One region of the Streptomyces sp. NPDC043726 genome, then DNA from elsewhere that is predicted to be linked to it. Evidence: riboswitches for the same ligand, from Rfam matches in the RefSeq annotation. Region 1 holds a riboswitch; each other region holds the start of a gene.
The links. Region 1 has a riboswitch for cyclic di-AMP ahead of AC068Z_RS03995 (transglycosylase SLT domain-containing protein). Riboswitches for the same ligand answer to the same signal wherever they lie in the genome.
Positions count from the first base shown of each region.

Region 2: another riboswitch for cyclic di-AMP. It lies ahead of AC068Z_RS12770 (transglycosylase family protein); the one in region 1 lies ahead of AC068Z_RS03995 (transglycosylase SLT domain-containing protein).
Region 3: another riboswitch for cyclic di-AMP. It lies ahead of AC068Z_RS16600 (peptidoglycan DD-metalloendopeptidase family protein); the one in region 1 lies ahead of AC068Z_RS03995 (transglycosylase SLT domain-containing protein).

Region 1 is NZ_JBWKCI010000001.1:857,337-863,099, forward strand. Features, by position in the region: gene AC068Z_RS03985 (polyprenyl synthetase family protein) at 1-494, opposite strand, end outside; gene AC068Z_RS03990 (CocE/NonD family hydrolase) at 767-2,809, shown strand; cyclic di-AMP (ydaO/yuaA leader) riboswitch at 3,078-3,260, shown strand; gene AC068Z_RS03995 (transglycosylase SLT domain-containing protein) at 3,264-3,740, shown strand; gene AC068Z_RS04000 (HAD family hydrolase) at 3,777-4,583, opposite strand; gene AC068Z_RS04005 (hypothetical protein) at 4,737-5,408, shown strand; gene fahA (fumarylacetoacetase) at 5,509-5,763, shown strand, end outside.
Region 2 is NZ_JBWKCI010000004.1:97,335-103,097, forward strand. Features, by position in the region: gene eno (phosphopyruvate hydratase) at 1-675, opposite strand, end outside; gene AC068Z_RS12770 (transglycosylase family protein) at 1,005-1,700, opposite strand; cyclic di-AMP (ydaO/yuaA leader) riboswitch at 1,705-1,870, opposite strand; gene AC068Z_RS12775 (LysM peptidoglycan-binding domain-containing protein) at 2,068-3,060, opposite strand; gene AC068Z_RS12780 (cytochrome P450 family protein) at 3,445-4,755, opposite strand; gene AC068Z_RS12785 (hypothetical protein) at 4,752-5,763, opposite strand, start outside.
Region 3 is NZ_JBWKCI010000005.1:222,526-228,288, forward strand. Features, by position in the region: gene dxs (1-deoxy-D-xylulose-5-phosphate synthase) at 1-127, shown strand, start outside; gene AC068Z_RS16580 (aspartate aminotransferase family protein) at 124-1,509, shown strand; gene AC068Z_RS16585 (helix-turn-helix domain-containing protein) at 1,605-2,225, shown strand; gene AC068Z_RS16590 (DUF6126 family protein) at 2,222-2,344, shown strand; gene AC068Z_RS16595 (tyrosine-protein phosphatase) at 2,354-3,139, opposite strand; cyclic di-AMP (ydaO/yuaA leader) riboswitch at 3,629-3,788, shown strand; gene AC068Z_RS16600 (peptidoglycan DD-metalloendopeptidase family protein) at 3,793-4,767, shown strand; gene AC068Z_RS16605 (DUF6250 domain-containing protein) at 4,908-5,621, shown strand.

The DNA.
Region 1 (5,763 bases):
CCGTCCTGCGGCCCCGCGGTCTCCAGGATCTGCCCGGTCACAAGCCGTTCGAACGCCTCGGCCTGCACCCGGACCGCCTCCGGACCGAGGTCGGCGAGGGTGTGCGAGGCACGGGCGAACAGGAAGTCGCCCGTGAGGACCGCGACCGAGTTGCCCCAGCGGGTGTTCGCGCTGTCCACCCCGCGCCGGACCTCGGCCTCGTCCATCACGTCGTCGTGGTACAGCGTCGCCAGGTGGGTCAGCTCCACCACCACGGCCGACGGCACGATCCCCGGCGCGTACGGGTCCCCGAACTGCGCGGCGAGCATCACGAGCAACGGCCTGAACCGCTTCCCGCCGGCGCGCACGAGATGCTGGGCTGCCTCGGTGATGAAGGGGACCTCGCTCTTGGTGGCCTCGAGCAATCCCTCCTCGACAGCCGCCAATCCGGCCTGGACATCGGCTTCCAGAGCCTGGTCCCGCACGCTCAGCCCGAACGGCCCGACGACGGTCACGAGGGGTCTCCTGTCTGCTGGTGTCTACTGGCGATTACGCGGTTTGTCGATAGGTCGCTGCCTTCACTCAAGTCAGCGTATCCGGTCACGTTTCGATCACCGTCGCCGCCCACCGGTCCACGACGGGCGGTATCGGATCACGGCGGCTATGTTTTTGATCACCTGATAAGAACGGATATCCATCGACTTACGTGGAAGTAGTGGAGCGTGTCTCGAACCGAAGTCGATGTCCCACCCGGCGGCGACCCGGCCCGAACACCAGGGTTCCCGCGATGAGCCCGCACATCCGTACGTCGTTCCCCTACGAGACGACCCACGAGGACCTCCGTATCCCGCTCGCGGACGGAACCCTGCTCTACGCGCGGGTGTGGCGCCCGCTCACCGACGAGCCCGTCCCGGCGCTCCTCGAGTACCTCCCCCACCGGCTTACAGACCGGACGGCGCCGCGCGACTTCCAGCGCCACCCCTGGTACGCCGGTCACGGCTACGCCTCCGTCCGGGTGGACGTCCGCGGGCACGGCAACAGCGAGGGGCTGCCGACGGACGAGTACTCGGCGACGGAGCTGGCCGACGGGGTGGAGGTGGTGCACTGGCTGGCGGCCCAGCCCTGGTGCGACGGCAAGGTCGGCATGTTCGGCATCTCCTGGGGTGGCTTCAGCTCCCTCCGGATCGCGGCCCTCGCGCCCGAGCCGCTCAAGGCGATCGTCACGGTCTGCTCCACCGACGATCGCTATGACAACGACGTGCACTACACCGGAGGTTCCGTCCTCGCGGTCGACATGCACGCCCGGTCGGCGACCATGCTCGCCCTCGCCTCCCGCCCACCCGATCCGCGCTACGTCGGCGACGCCTGGCGGGACCTGTGGCTGAGGCGCCTGGGGGCCGTCGAACCGCTCCTGCACACCTGGCTGGCCCACCAGACGCGGGACGACTACTGGCGCCACGGCAGCGTCCGCGAGGACTACGGCGCCATCGACGCCGCCGTCCTCGCGGTGGGCGGCTGGCACGACCCGTACCGCGACACCGTGCTCCGGCTGGTCGAACACCTGCCCGCCGAACGTGTCCGCGGCCTGATCGGCCCCTGGTCCCACCAGTACCCCGACCGCGGCCGGCCGCCGGGCCCGGCGATCGGCTTCCTCCAGGAGACCCTGCGCTGGTGGGACCACTGGCTGAAGGGCCGGGGGACCCTCCCGGAACCCCTCCTGCGCGCCTACGTCAGCGACTCCCACCCGCCCGCCACGGTCTACGACGCCCTGCCCGGCCGCTGGGTCGGCGAGCCGGCCTGGCCCTCCCCGAACGTCACACACATGACGTACGCCCTCCAGGGCTCCCCCGTGCTCGTACGGTCGCCCATGCACACCGGGGTGGACGCCGGCCGCTTCCTCCCCCTCGGGAACGACGCCGATCTGCCACCGGACCAGCGGGAGGAGGACGGCCGCTCGGCCTGCTTCGAGTTCGCGGTGGGCGAGGAGACCTGGGTGCTGGGGCGGCCGAGGGTGCGGCTGCGGCTGACCTCGGAGGTGCCGCGCGGGCAGGTCGTCGCCCGGGTCTGCGACGTCGCCCCCGACGGCTCCTCGACGCTCGTCACGCGGGGTGTGCTGAACCTCGCCGCGCGGCACGGCCGCGACCGGGCGGTGCCGTGGGAACCGGGCGCCACGCAGGACGTCTCGTTCGAGCTGAACGGCATCGGCCACGCCTTCCCGGCCGGTCATCGCATCCGGCTCGCGGTGTCGTCGGCGTACTGGCCCTGGGTCTGGCCCCAGCCGGAGTCCGCGGCGGGCTTCACCCTGGATCCGGCGGGGAGCTTCCTGGAACTGCCGGTACGCGCGCGTGAGGCCGCTTCCGCCGCTGTCGGCAAGGGCGGCTCCGAGATCACTTCCGAGACCGACGCCGGGATCACCTTCGAGGAGCCGGAGCAGGCCGAGCCGCTGGGCGTGAGCCACCCCGTCACCCTGGACGAGCCGCCGCCCGAGCGGCTCGTCGTCCGTGACGTGGCCAAGGGCGAGTGGCGCCTGGACGTCGATCCGCGCTACGGCGGCACACGCCTGTACCCCGATGGCCTGGAGTTCACCGAGGACGCGCTGGAGACGTACACGATCCAGGAATCGGACCCGCTCTCCGCCCGCGCCCGCTCGGACTGGTCGATCCGGCTGCACCGCCCGGAACTGACGTGGGACACCTTCGTGCAAACCCGTTCGGAGATCGCCTGCGACGCGGAGGACTTCGTCGCCACGAACGAGGTGATCTGCCGGGAGGGCGGCGAGGTGGTGTTCCACCGGACGTGGGAGAAGCGGATCCCGCGAACGGCCGGTTGATAAGGCCCTATTGGATTGATTGCCCGTTTTGGCACGTCTTGCGCTCGGCGTGAGTTGACTCACGCGGAGAGACGCACAGGGATCCCACAGACTCACCCCGATACACCGCCATTGCTTGCGAGTTGAACCTTGGCACCCGCAAAGGCGCCACCTCCGCACACCCCTTGGGCAAAGATCAAATCCCGCGATATGTGAATCCGCCACTTGTTTCGGACATGTGCTCTCGCATACGTTCCCGGCCTGTCGGGCGGACGCCTCATCCTGCCGCCGTCCGACTCCACCGAGATCTTCGTACGGCAGGAGCGGGGGACCCAGGTAAGTCGCCGGGCCGGACGTCTTCGGACGTACCGGTACGGCTCGGGGTGAAGTCGTGTGCCACTTCGTGGTGCGCGGCCGGGCAGCTCCCGCCCGAACCCGACAGCTCACCTCGCAGGCGCCGGAGAGGAACTTCGTCATGTCCGCTGCCGCTCAGCCGCGCCGCCCCCGCCGTATCGCCCGCAAGCTCGCCGTCCTCGGCACCGGAGCCGCCGTACTCGCGCTCCCGCTCATCGGCGCGACCAACGCCTCGGCCGCCACCTCGACCGTCACCACCGCCACCTCGCTCGGGTACACCAACAACCTCGACGGCTGGATCCGCGCGTCCCTCCAGGTCATGGCGCAGAACGGGATCCCCGGCAGCTACGACGGCATCTACCGCAACATCATGCGGGAGTCCTCGGGCAACCAGTACGCGATCAACAACTGGGACTCCAACGCCGCCGCCGGCACCCCGTCCAAGGGCCTGCTCCAGGTGATCGACCCGACCTTCCAGGCGTACCACGTGGCGGGCACCTCGTACGACCCCTACGACCCGGTCGCGAACATCACCGCCGCCTGCAACTACGCGGCCCAGCGGTACGGCTCGATCGACAACGTCTTCGGCGCGTACTGAGCCTTCTCCGGGCCACCGTCCAAGCGGCCGTCCGGGCTATCGGAAGAGTCTTTCGAGGACGACGGCGATGCCGTCGTCCTCGTTCGACAGGGTGATCTCGTCGGCGACCGCCTTGAGTTCGGGGTGGGCGTTGGCCATCGCGACGCCGTGCGCCGCCCAGTCGAACATCGGGATGTCGTTGGGCATGTCCCCGAAGGCGATCGTCCGCTCCGGGCCGAGGCCGAGGTGGTCGGCGGCCAGCGCGAGGCCGGTCGCCTTGGTGATGCCGCATGGCTGAAGTTCGACGGTCCCCGGTCCCGACATGGTGACGGTCGCCAGCGAACCGACCACCGAGCGGGCCGTCGCCGCCAACTGGTCGTCGGACAGGTCGGGATGGCGCAGCAGCACTTTGCTGATCGGCTCGCACCAGAGGTCGTCGCGCCGCCCGACCCGCACCGCGGGCAGGGTGGGGTGCGGCATCAGGTAGCCGGGCTCGATCAGCGTGAGCCCGTCGACGCCGTCCTGGTCGACGGCCGCGTACACCTGCCCCACCTCGGCCTCGATCTTGCCGAGCGCGGTCTCGGCCAACTCCCGGTCCAGGGTGACCGACCACAGCAGACGGTCCGCGCCGGCGTCGTACACCTGCGCGCCCTGCCCGCACACCGCGAGCCCCTCACTGCCGAGGATGTCGAGGAGCGGCCGCACCCTGGGCGCCGGCCTCCCGGTCACCACCAGGTGCCGGGCGCCGGACTCCGCCACCCGCGCGAGCGCGGCGAGCGACCGGTCCGAGAGCGTGTCGTCGCCTCGGAGCAGCGTTCCGTCCAGGTCGGTGGCGATGAGTGAATATGCGATGGGTGCGGCCATGATCAGAGAATACGGACAGGACGCCCCGGCGACTCAGCGCGAACCGGACGACCCCGGCGTCCACCACAGCCCCGCGCGCCCCCTCCAACTCCCTTGACATCAACCGCATCTGGTGAAATGAGGGCACTGCTGTGACGGACGGGGGCGAGCGGCATGACCGGTCAGGGCGGAACATTCTCGGCATATCTCCGGGAGGCCGCGGCGGGCGTCCTCGAGCGCTTCCCCGAGCGGCTGAGACCTGAGATCTACGCCCTCTCCTTCCGTATCTGGCGGGTCGACGACGACGATCGCCGCCCGTACGTCGCCATCGGCTACAACACGGAGTCCCAGTACGAGCGGGAACGGAGCCCGGACGACCCCGGCGAGGCCCGCTGGAACTACGCCTGTTGGCTCCTGGACGGCTTCGAGACGCTGGGCAGCGCGCCGCAGGATCCCGTCGGCGGCCCGCTGTACGAGGACGAGATCAGGCGGCTCGGCCTGTGGTTCGAGGAGCGGGAGGACGACGAGGGCGCGGAGGGTGCGGAGGGCGCCGAGGGTGCGGAGGGCGCCGAGGACGAGGGGCGGGAGGAGGACGCGGGGGACGACGAGCGCGACGCCAAGCGCGAGCTGCTCGGACTCCACTTCGCCGACGCCTGCATCGGCCTGGCCCGCCACCTCCACGAGAGCGGCCGTATCGAGGCGGTCCTGGGCCGTCCGCTGCCCATCGTGGTGTTCGACATGTACTCCCCCGGCTGGGAGGTCGAGGCCACCGAGGCGGCCAACCCGCCGGAGCTGATCGAGGGCTTCCTGGCCTGGCAGCGGGCGCAGGGCGCCTTCGACCACTGATCATCTCGGTCCTTCGGCACTGCCCAAGAGGGGTGCCCCACACGTAACGTGTCCGGCGACGACACGGACCCGTGGCACGCACGAGAGTGAGGCAGCACCCATGCCCCCCTTCGATCTCCCCGAGGGCGACCCCTTCGGCCCGCACAACCTTCCGTACGGTGTCTTCTCCGTCCCCGGTGAGGACGGAGCGCGCCGGGTCGGTGTACGGCTCGGCGACCACGTCCTCGACGCGGGGGCGGCGGCGCGGGCGCTGGGTTCCCCGTACGCCTCCCTGCTCGACCGGCCCACGCTCAACCCGCTGCTGGCCGCCGGCCGCACCGCCTGGTCGGACGTGCGCCGGGCGCTGACGGCCTGG
Region 2 (5,763 bases), on a different contig from region 1:
GGCCTCGATGATGAGGTCGAGGGCGGCGCGGTTGGACTCCAGGTTCGGGGCGAAGCCGCCCTCGTCGCCGAGACCGGTGGACAGGCCCTTGGTCTTCAGCACCTTCTTGAGGGTGTGGTAGACCTCGGCGCCCCAGCGCAGCGCCTCGGAGAAGGACTCCGCGCCGATCGGGGCGATCATGAACTCCTGGATGTCCACGTTGGAGTCGGCGTGCGAGCCGCCGTTCAGGATGTTCATCATCGGCACCGGCAGCAGGTGCGCGTTCGGGCCGCCCAGGTAGCGGAAGAGCGGGAGGTCGCTGGCCTCGGAGGCGGCGTGGGCGACGGCGAGCGAGACGCCGAGGATGGCGTTGGCGCCGAGCGAGCCCTTGTTGTCGGTGGCGTCCAGGTCGAACATCGCCTGGTCGATCAGGCGCTGCTCGGTGGCGTCGTAGCCGACGAGCTCCGGGCCGATCTGCTCGATCACGGCGAGGACGGCCTTCTCGACGCCCTTGCCGAGGTAGCGGTTGGGGTCGCCGTCACGGAGCTCGATGGCCTCGAAGGCACCGGTGGAGGCACCGGACGGAACGGCGGCACGACCCGTGCTGCCGTCGTCGAGGCCGACCTCGACCTCGACCGTGGGGTTGCCTCGGGAGTCCAGGATTTCCCGGGCTACGACGACGTCGATGGACGGCACGAGCATCTCCTTCATGGGATGTGACGCTGGAAGTGCGGGGCACGTGAGCCTTGCGACTAGAGCCTAACCGCCTGAGGGACATCGGCCAGCCGACCGACCGTCCCGTGGACAAGGACAGACGGTACCCATTGTTTCTCGCCGGAACAAAGGATCCGTGAACTACGGGAGAAGAACTGCTCGTAGAAGGACCGCTCACAGAAGAAACCCCGCCCCGGTGCGTACGGGGGAACACGCACCGGGGCGGGGAGCCCGTGGGGACGGGGGTGACCCTCACGAGGCCTCCAGTATGGAGGACCCGGATAGGAGGGCCCTGTGGTTCGGCTACGGGATTACTTGAGGTGCAGCTGCTGACCGGGGTAGATCAGGTCGGCGTCCTCAACGATGTCCTTGTTGAGCTGGTAGAGCTTCTCCCAGCCGCCCTTGACGTCGTGCTCCTCGGCGATGGTGCTGAGGGTGTCGCCCTTGGTGACCTTGTACTCGCCGTCGCCCTTCTTGACCTTCTTGCCGGTCGGGGTGGTGACGGTCTTCTTGGCGGCCGGGCGCTCGGCGGAACGGGAGGCGGGCTGCTCGGTCTCACGCGGCGCCGGGGTGCTGCTCTCGGTGCTCTCGGTGCCCTCGGAGGAGCCGGAGGTGCTGGAGCCGCCGTTGTACGCGGCGCTCGACAGGCCGACGCCGCAGTGCGGCCAGGCACCCTTGCCCTGGCCCGCGAGAACCTTCTCGGCGATCTCGATCTGCTGCGCCTTGGAGGCCTGGTCGGCGGTGGAGGCGTAGGCCGTACCGCCGTACGCGGCCCAGGTGGAGGCCGAGAACTGCAGGCCGCCGTAGTAGCCGTTGCCGGTGTTGATGGACCAGTTGCCGCCGGACTCGCACTGGGCGACGGCGTCCCACTCGGAGGCGGTGGCGGCGGAGGCGTTGCCGGCCGCCATCAGCGGGGCGGCGACGGCGGCGCCGGTCACACCGGCGATGGCGATGGCGCGAGTGGCCTTGGACGGACGACGGTGCTTGCCCTTGCCGGAAAACAGCATGGATCGATCCCCTCACCGACGCCTGCGAGGTGAGCTGTCGGGTTCGGGCCGGTTGAGTTGCCCGGCCGTACACCTTTCGGCGTACGGCTCCACCCCAAGCCGCTCCGGTCAACCGACCGGCGCGGCGCTTACCTTGGGTCCCCCGCTCCTGCCTACGGCGCATGACGCGACGACTGTTCCCGTACGGCCACCGGCAGGATTCGGCGTGCGGCAGTCGGGGCCCGCTGCTTGCGAGCGGTCATGACCGTAGACAGGCGATCCGCGGAATTTCAAAGACGATCAGGGCTTCTGAGACTCATCCCACACTTTCGCCAAAGCGGACATTCGGCGCGAAGCGTGACGCGAACTGGCCCTGGTTTTCGACCGGTTAGTCCGCTACTTCAAGGGTCTGACCGGGAGTGATACGGCTGGGGTCGGGGCCGATGGCCGACTCGTTGGCGGCATAGAGCCCGCGCCATCCGCCGCTGAGGTCAAGGGAGTCGGCGATGCTCGCGAGGGTGTCGCCGGCGCGCACGACGTACGACCCGTCCGCCCCGCTCTCGTCCGCGGGCTTGCCGCGATGACGGCCGGCGCCGGTGTCGACGAGGACGGAATCGCTCCCGACCCAGAGGATGTTGTCCGAGTTGTCCAGCCCGGAGATGCCCGTGAACAGACCGTCGGCCTCGCGCGAGGGGTCACTCTCGGACGAGCCGGACGAGCCGGACGAGCCGGACGTCCCGGACGAGCCGGATGATTCGGACGAGCCCTTCGATCCCTTGGACGCGGAAGCCTCCGCGGATTCGGTTGACTTGTCCGACTTCTTCGGATTTGCCGACTCGGACGAGCCCGTCGACTCCGGCGAGCCGCTCGACGCTTCGGGCGACGCGGAGGCGCCGGGGTCCGTCTCGGAGTCGGAGTCGGCGTCCGAGTCGGCCGCGGACTCGGAGGCATCACCGCCGAGGGAGTCCAGCAGGCCGGACGAACCGGACGAGCTGGATGAGTCGGATGATTCAGACGAGTCGGGCGAATCCGCCTCTTCCTCGACGCCCGTGTCGACGCCGACCGAACCGGACTTGGGGTCCAGACCGGAGAGCGGGCCACAGGTGGGCCAGGCGGCGAGCCCCTGGTCGGCGAGGATGCGCTCGGCGACGGCTATCTGCTGGGAACGGCTGGCCTGGTCCGCGCTGTCGGCGTACGTCGTACCGCCGTACCGCTCCCAGTTCTCCTGGGTGACCTGAAGGCCGCCGTAGTAGCCGTTGCCGCTGTCCTCGCTCCAGGAGCCGCCGCTCTCGCATTCCGCGACCCTGTCCCACGTGTTGCCCTCGGCGGCGCTGGCGCCCGAGGCGCCGAGCAGCGGGATGGCGATGGCGGAGCCGGTCACTCCGGCCGCGACGATGAGAGCCGGAGCCTGGCGGGGGCGACGGTGACGACCGTTCCCGGAGAGCATGCGGGTGCCTTTCGAAGACAGCGGGGACCGACGCGGCGCCGGTGGGGCGAGGCGTCGCGTTGACGAGTGAACGTATCGGCAGACGATCACTTGTCACAAGTTAATGCCGCACAGATCACGTGAAGATCACGGACTTGAGGGTGTGTCACGTTTGACCTGACGGCACCTCAGGGGGAGGTAGGCGTGCACTCGACCGGAAGGGGGAGTTCCGGCACAGGGGGTGAACTCGGCCAAAGGGGGAGTTCAGGCACGGGGGGTGAACTCGACCAAAGGGCGAATCTCAGTCGGGGGGCGTGAACTCGACCGGGAGGGCGAATCTCAGTCGCGGGGCGTGAACTCGACCGGGAGGGTGCGCAGTCCGCGCATGATGAGGCCGCCGCGCCAGCGCAGGTCGGTGGGATCGGCGGCGAGCCGGAGGTCCGGCAGCCGGGTCAGGAGGGTGGCCAGCGCGGTCTGGCCCTCCAGCCGGGCGAGCGGGGCGCCGAGGCAGTAGTGGATGCCATGGCCGTAGCCGAGGTGCTGGTTGTCGCGCCGGGCCAGGTCGAGGGTGTCGGGCTCGGCGAACCGGGCCGGGTCCCGGTCGGCGGCGGCCAGAACGACCAGCACGGGGTCGCCGGCGGCGATGTCCTGGCCGCCGATGGTGAGCGGCCGCGTGGCGAACCGCCAGGTGGCCAGCTCGACGGGACCGTCGTAGCGGAGAAGCTCCTCCACGCCGGTCTCCAACAGGCCCGTCTCCCCCGCGGCCAGGGACCGCTGGAGCCGGGTGCGCTGCTCGGGGTGGGTGAGCAGGGCGAAGGTGCCGTTGCCGATCAGGTTGACCGTGGTCTCGAAGCCGGCGAAGAGAAGGATGAAGGCCATGGCCGCGGCCTCGTTCTCGGTGAGGTGCTCGCCGTGGTCGGAGGCGCGGATGAGACCGGAGATCAGGTCCTCGCCGGGGGCCGGCTCGGCGGGCAGCGCCTCGCGCTTGCGGTGGATGAGCTCGGCGAGATAGCCGCGCATCTTCTTCACGGACCGCGCGACACCGCCCCGGGGTCCGCCCTGGTGGCGGATCATCATGCCCGCCCAGTCCCGGAAGTCGTCCTGGTCCTCTGGGGGGACGCCGAGCAGGTCGCAGATGGCGTAGATGGGCAGCGGGAAGGCGAACTCGTGGATGAGGTCGGCGGAGCCCCGGTCGGCGAACCGGTCGATGAGACGGTCGGTCAGCTCCTGCACCCGCGGGGCGAACTCGGCGACCCGGCGGGGCGTGAACGCCTTGCTGACCAGGCGGCGCAGCCGGGTGTGGTCCGGCGGGTCGATGTTGAGCAGATGCGTCATCAGCTCGGCCTTGCGCTCACCGGGGATACCGGTCTTGCCCTTGGCGTGGGCCGGCTCGTCGTGGTGCTCGGGGTTCTTGCTGAGCCGCTGGTCGGCCAGGGCCTGCTTGGCATCGGCGTACCGCGTGACCAGCCACGCCTCCACACCGCTGGGCAGCCGTGTCCGGTGCACGGGGGCGTGCTCCCGCAGCCAGGCGTACGCCGGGTAGGGATCGGCGGCGAACTCCCAGGTGAACAGCTCGGGGGCCGGGGGTCGGGTGGCTTCGGGGGCTGCGGAGGGGGCGGGGGTGGGGATGGGGGTGGGGTGGTCGGTCACTCCTTGACGGTATCGGGCGGTGGGGCGGGGGTCGCTTCGGGTGACGGCCGGCTGTGGCGACGGGCGAGTACGACGGCCATGCTGACGGCGCGCCGGACCGACAGCTCGGGACCGGGAAGCGCCGGGTGCTCCGGGTCCGGCGTGTAGTGCTGCGTCATGACGGCCTCGAAGCCCTTGTCCCGCAGGGCTGCTCGGAGCGCGGGGACGACTTCGGCCGCGGCGGCACCGCCGTTCCTGGCCGCGCTGCCCAGCCAGTGCAGGGCACGCTCGAGGAAGAGGAATCCGAGCTCCTCCACCGGTTCGTTGTTTCCCGCCTCCACGGCGGTCCGGAGGTGGGGGATGGCCTCGTCGGGGTCGCCCCGTCCGAGGAGGAGATACCGACCGAGCATGTGGGCCTTGCCCGGGTCGTCCTCCGCGACCTTGCCCCACCAGCGCCGTGTCTCGGGGTCGTCTCCGGCCCAGGTCGACAGGACGGCGAGGAGCAGCACGGCCTGCTGGTCGCCCGCCTCGGCCGGGCCCCGTAAGGCGTCGCGGGCCGCCCGGGAGACCTCACCGCGCTCCGGCAGCTCCCGCTCCGCCGCCACCCGGGCCATGGACCCCCACACACGGGGCGTCAGGGCCGGCAGGTCGGGGCAGCGGCTCGCGTCCGCGACAAGCGTCCCGCTCGCCCGCCAGGTGCCCGCCTCCTCCCCGGGGACGAGCAGTCCGCAGACCTCGAGCCGGGGCCGGGTCGCCCAGTCCAGGTCCTCCTGCGAGAGGGGGCCGTCGAGGACCAGCGGACCGTAGATCGCGCGGGTGTTGATCAGGTGCTCCCACGCCTCCGGCGGCAGACCGCTGGTGAGCCCGCAACGGGCCGCGTCGACGGCGGCGCGCACCAGCAGATGCCCGTTCGCCCGCCCGCCCGGACGGCTCGCCCGGCGCCACTCCTCCCAGAGCAGGGGGCCGACCGCGAGGAACTCCGTGACACCGAGGCCGCCCCGCCACCGCGGGACGTCCGTCAGCCGTCGG
Region 3 (5,763 bases), on a different contig from region 1:
GCAGTTCCTCGCCCACGCCAAACGCGGCGAGGTGCTGGCGGACATCGGCCTCACGCCCGTCGAGGTCGCCGGACGGATCAGCGCGAGCCTGGCCGTCCAGGAGCAAGCCAAGGAGACAGCCCCATGACCACGGAGTTCGACCTCGGCGCACTGCTGGCCGAGCGCGGCGCCGAGCGCTACGAGCTGCACGGCAGGTACCTGAACCACCAGCTCCCGCGCATGCTGCACACCATCGGCTTCGACAAGGTCTACGAGCGGGCCGAGGGCGCCTACTTCTGGGACGCCGACGGCGCCGACTACCTGGACATGCTCGCCGGGTTCGGGGTGATGGGCCTCGGCCGCCATCACCCCGTCGTCCGGCAGGCGCTGCACGACGTCCTGGACGCCCGGCTCGCCGACCTCACCCGCTTCGACTGCCAGCCCCTGCCCGGGCTGCTGGCCGAGCGGCTGCTCGCGCACAGTCCGCACCTGGACCGGGCCTTCTTCTCCAACAGCGGCACCGAGGCGGTCGAGACCGCGCTGAAGTTCGCCCGACGGGCGACCGGAAAGCCACGGATCCTCTATTGCGACCACGCCTTCCACGGGCTGACCACCGGCTCCCTGTCCGTCAACGGCGAGGACGGCTTCCGGGACGGCTTCGCCCCGCTGCTGCCCGACACCGCTGTCCAGCTGGGCGATCTCGACGCCCTGGAAAGGGAGTTGAAGAGGGGCGACGTCGCCGCGCTGATCGTCGAGCCGATCCAGGGCAAGGGCGTGCACGAGGCCCCGCCCGGCTACCTCCGGGCCGCCCAGGAACTGCTCCACCGGCACAAGGCGCTGCTCATCGCCGACGAGGTGCAGACCGGGCTCGGCCGCACCGGGGACTTCTACGCCTTCCAGCACGAGGACGGCGTGGAGCCGGACCTGGTGTGCGTGGCCAAGGCGCTCTCCGGCGGCTATGTGCCGGTCGGCGCCACCCTCGGCAAGGACTGGATCTTCAAGAAGGTCTACTCGTCCATGGACCGGGTGCTCGTGCACTCCGCGAGCTTCGGGTCCAACGCGCAGGCCATGGCGGCGGGGCTCGCCGTGCTCGCCGTCATGGAGAACGAGCAGATCGTGGCGGGCGCCCGCGCCACGGGCGAGCTGCTGAAGTCGCGGCTCGCCGCCCTGGTCGACAAGTACGAGCTGCTCGCCGACGTACGCGGCCGGGGCCTGATGATCGGCATCGAGTTCGGCCGGCCCTCCTCGCTGCGGCTGCGCGGCCGGTGGACCATGCTCCAGACGGCCCGCAAGGGGCTGTTCGCGCAGATGGTCGTCGTACCGCTGCTCCAGCGGCACCGGATCCTCACCCAGGTCTCGGGCGATCATCTGGAGGTGATCAAGCTGATCCCGCCGCTGATCGTCGGTGAGCGGGAGGTGGAGCGGTTCGTGGACGCCTTCACCGAGGTGATGGACGACGCGCACAGCGGTGGCGGGCTGATGTGGGACTTCGGCAAGACGCTGGTGAAGCAGGCGGTCGCCAACCGCTGAGGGGCGCGGCCGGGCCCTCGATGAGGTCGTCACCGAGATTTGCCTCTGGGGCAAGAAATTTGTCGTAGAGGCAAATCCGCGGCTGAATGGAGAGCATGAGCTCTCCCGAGACCGGGCCGGCCGACGACCTGCCCGAGGTGGCGCCGCAGCTGCGTGCCCTGCGGCGCCAGGCCTCCCTCACCCTGGAGGCCGCCGCCCGCGCCGCCGGGCTCTCGCCCGCCCATCTCTCCCGACTGGAGACCGGGCAGCGCCAGCCCTCACTGCCGATGCTGCTCTCGCTCGCCCGTATCTACGGTACGACCGTCTCGGAACTGCTCGGCGAGACGGTCGCCGACCGGGACGCCGTCGTGCGCGCCGCCGACATGGAACCGACCGAGGCCGGCGGCTGGACGTATTGGCAGGCCGGCGCGCCCGGCCGGGGGATGCAGGCGCTGCGCCTGCACGTCCCCTTCGGCTCCCAGGGCGACATCGTGCGGGTGCACCCAGGCGAGGAGTGGCTCTACGTCCTCGGCGGGCGGCTGCGGCTGCGCCTCGGGGACACCACGCACCGGCTCGCACCGGGTGACAGCGCCCACTTCGACTCGCTCACCCCGCACCGGATCGCCGCCCTGGACGAGGGCGGGGTCGAGCTCCTGTTCGTCCACACCCTGCTGCAGAGCCCCACGGCCACGCTGTGCCTGGGACCCCTCCCCTCACCGACCGGAGAGACGCCATGACCGACATGGAAGAGAAGTTCCCGCGCGCCCTGTGGGTCCGCCTGATCATCTACATCGCGGTGGGGCATGTCTTCGCCGCGTTCATCTACCTGCTCTTCGAGCTGGGGGCGAAGCAGTAGCCGTACGGCTCAGTCGAGCAGGCGGTCCCGCAGGCGCTCCCGGACCTCGGGGGTGATCCGCAGCCCCTGCTCCAGGTAGGTGTCGACGTCGCCCCAGGTCTCCTCGATGGTCTCGAAGGCCGCCGTCAGATATTCGGCGCGCGCGTCGAAGAGCGGGCTGAGCAGCTCCATGATCTCGGGGGTGTAGCTGCTGCTGCGCTGCACCTTGTAGCGGCGGTGCTTGGCGTTCGACTCCAGGTAGTCGGCGATGATCGCCTCGCGCTCGACGCCCAGCGCCAGCAGGGTCACCGCGATCGACAGACCGGCCCGGTCCTTGCCCGCCGCGCAGTGCATCAGGGCCGGGACGCTGTCCTCGGCGAGGGAGTGCAGCACCTGGGAGTGCTCGGCCGTGCGCTCCTTGATGATGGTGCGGTACGACTCGATCATCCGGTTCGCGGCCTTGCCGTCGTCCAGGATCTCCCGCAGCTGCTCGATGTCGCCGTCGCGGACCATCTTCCAGAACTCGGCGCCGTCCGCCGGGTCGGACAGCGGCAGGTTCACATTGCGCACCCCCGCGAGCTCGACGTCGGGGCCCTCCAGCTTCTGGTCCGCGGTGTTGCGGAAGTCGAAGATCGTGTGCAGGCCGAGGGAGCCGAGGAACGCAGCGTCCTGGTCGGTCGCGTGCGCGAGATGGCCGCTGCGGAACAGCACGCCCTGGCGCACCCGGCGGCCGTCCACCGTCGGCAGTCCGCCGACATCGCGGAAGTTGCGCACTCCGGCCAGCTCGGGCTCGGTCGACGGGACCTGCTGCGTCACTTGGGCTCCTCCCACCGGATGCCGCCGACTCTGCACGTCTGCGGGCACGGTCCGACGATACGACATGGACCCTGGTCGGCCAGTGAATACGGCAAAACGGGCGAACAACGCTGAAACCCTGCTCATTCACCGCCGGTTTACGCGGCAATCGTGATGCGGCACTTCTCCGACTGCGCCACTTCTGGCCCTTCTGTCCGAATTGCAGCCTTCATTCCAACTCGCTCTGGAATAAAGGACTCTGGAGCAACGTCACGTGAGCAGGGTCATATCCGTGACGGTGCGTCGCCCGTCATGTCCACGTAATTCACGTGCTTTTCAAGGGCATTTGCGGGAACCGGACGCCTCCTAATGCACGGAAAGTGACGGCGAATTCCCACAAGGGATCAAGAGGGATGGGTTCGGGCGGAACCTTCTGCTTGTCCCTTTGCGTCTTGGTCGCTTACGTTCCCACCCATCCGAGCGGATGCCGAATCCTGCCGCCGCTCGGAATCCGCACACTCACCCGTGCACGGCAGGAGCGGGGGACCCACAGGCACCACCGCCTGGTCCGGTCTCCGGAACAGGCTTGGGGTCAAGTCGTGCCCAGCGCGCGGCCGGACATCTCCAGTCCGCACCCGACAGCTCACCTCGTAGGCGCCGGAGAGGAATTCGCCATGCCCGCGAAGGGTAAGCACCGCCGTCCCAAGACCCTGCGTTTCACCCGCACGATCGCCGTCGCCGGAACCGGTGGCGCCGCGCTCGCCCTCCCGCTTCTGGGGGCCACCGGCGCCCACGCGGCCCCGTCGCAGTCCGTTTCGGAAAAGGCCGTTCAGTCGGTTCAGGCGGCAGACAAGAAGGCGGCCGAGAAGAAGGCCACCGCGAAGAAGACGACCGGTGCGAAGACGTACACGGTGCGGTCCGGGGACTACCTCTCGAAGATCGCCGACGAGCAGAATGTCAGCGGTGGCTGGGAGAAGCTCTACCAGGACAACCGTGCCGCCGTCGGCGCCGACCCGTCGCTGATCCACCCGGGTCTGAAGCTGTCGATCGGCAAGAAGGCCGCCTCGACGGCCACCGCCGAGAAGCCGGCCGCGAAGTCCTCCACCCAGTCCTCGGCCGAGTCCTCCTCGGACTCCGCCAAGTCCTCGTCGGACTCCGCCAAGTCGTCGCAGTCCTCGGAGGCTTCGCAGGCCGCCGAGTCCAAGGCGACCACGACCACGCAGGCCGCCCAGTCCTCCGCGAGCGGCTTCACCGCTCCGGTCTCCGGCGCCGGTGTCGGCACCGCCTACAAGGTCGCGGGCAGCATGTGGTCCAGCGGCTACCACACCGGCGTCGACTTCGTCGTCCCGACCGGCACCTCGCTGAAGGCCGTGGGCGCGGGCACCGTCGTCTCGGCCGGCTGGGCCGGCGCGTACGGCAACCAGGTCGTCATCCAGCTCGCCGATGGCCACTACGCCCAGTACGCCCACCTGTCCTCGCTGTCCGTCTCCAGCGGTCAGTCCGTGACGGCGGGCCAGCAGGTCGGCCTCTCCGGCACCACCGGCAACTCGACCGGACCGCACCTGCACTTCGAGATCCGCACCACGCCGGACTACGGCTCGGACGTCGACCCGGTCGCCTACCTCCGCGCCCAGGGCGTCTCCCTCTGACGGAGGCTCCTCCAGGACAACCTGCCTGACACGCCACCGAAGGCCGGACCCCCGATCCCCGGGTCCGGCCTTCGGTGGTGTCGCGCGCTTCCCCCGGTGGTGCGCGCTTTCCCCGAGGGTCAATGGGGTAAGCGCTTTCCATGACGATCACCCGGAGATCCTTCGGCGCCCTGGCGGCCGGTGCGGCGGCCCTCACCGTCCTCTCGGCGCCCGCGAGTGCCACACCCGCCCACCGTCGCCTCCTCGCCCGCGACGACTTCCGCCACGGCCTCGGGCGGTGGGTCGCCGAACTCCAGGACGGCGGCACCGTCGCCGCCTCCCGCGGTGTGCTGGAGATCGACGTGCCGAGCGGCGCCACGGTCTGGTTCAAGGAGCGGCTCGCAGGGCCGTACCTCCTCGAGTACACCGCCACCCCGGTCGCGCGGGGCGGTGCCAACGACCGGGTCTCCGACCTCAACAACTTCTGGAACGCCACCGACGTCCGCTCCCCGGACGACCTCTTCGGCGTCGCACGCGGCGGTGCGCTCGACGAGTACGACCACCTGACGACGTACTACGTCGGCTACGGCGCCAACTACAACACCACCACGCGGATGCGGCGGTACGTCGGTCGCGCCGGGGTCCGTCCGCTGCTCCACGACTACACCGAGCCGCTGCTGGTGCCGAACGAGCCGAACCGGGTCCGGATCGTCTCCGACGGCTCGACGGTCCAGTGGTGGAACAACGGGCGGCTCGTCTTCGACTACGTCGACCCGGAGCCGTACACCGGTGGGCACTTCGCGTTCCGGACCGTCTGGAGCCACTTCCTGATCACGGACTTCCGGGTGTGGCGGTTGCGGCCTCAACAGCCATGATCCGGGGTCTATTCCGGAGTTGGCGAAGGCTTTAGGAGTGGCTTATCTCACCGACCGTCAACCCCTGCCTACGGTCGCGTAGGTCACATTCGAAGGTGAATCATGAGCCGATGTGGCAGACGATTCGAAGAGTGACAAAAGA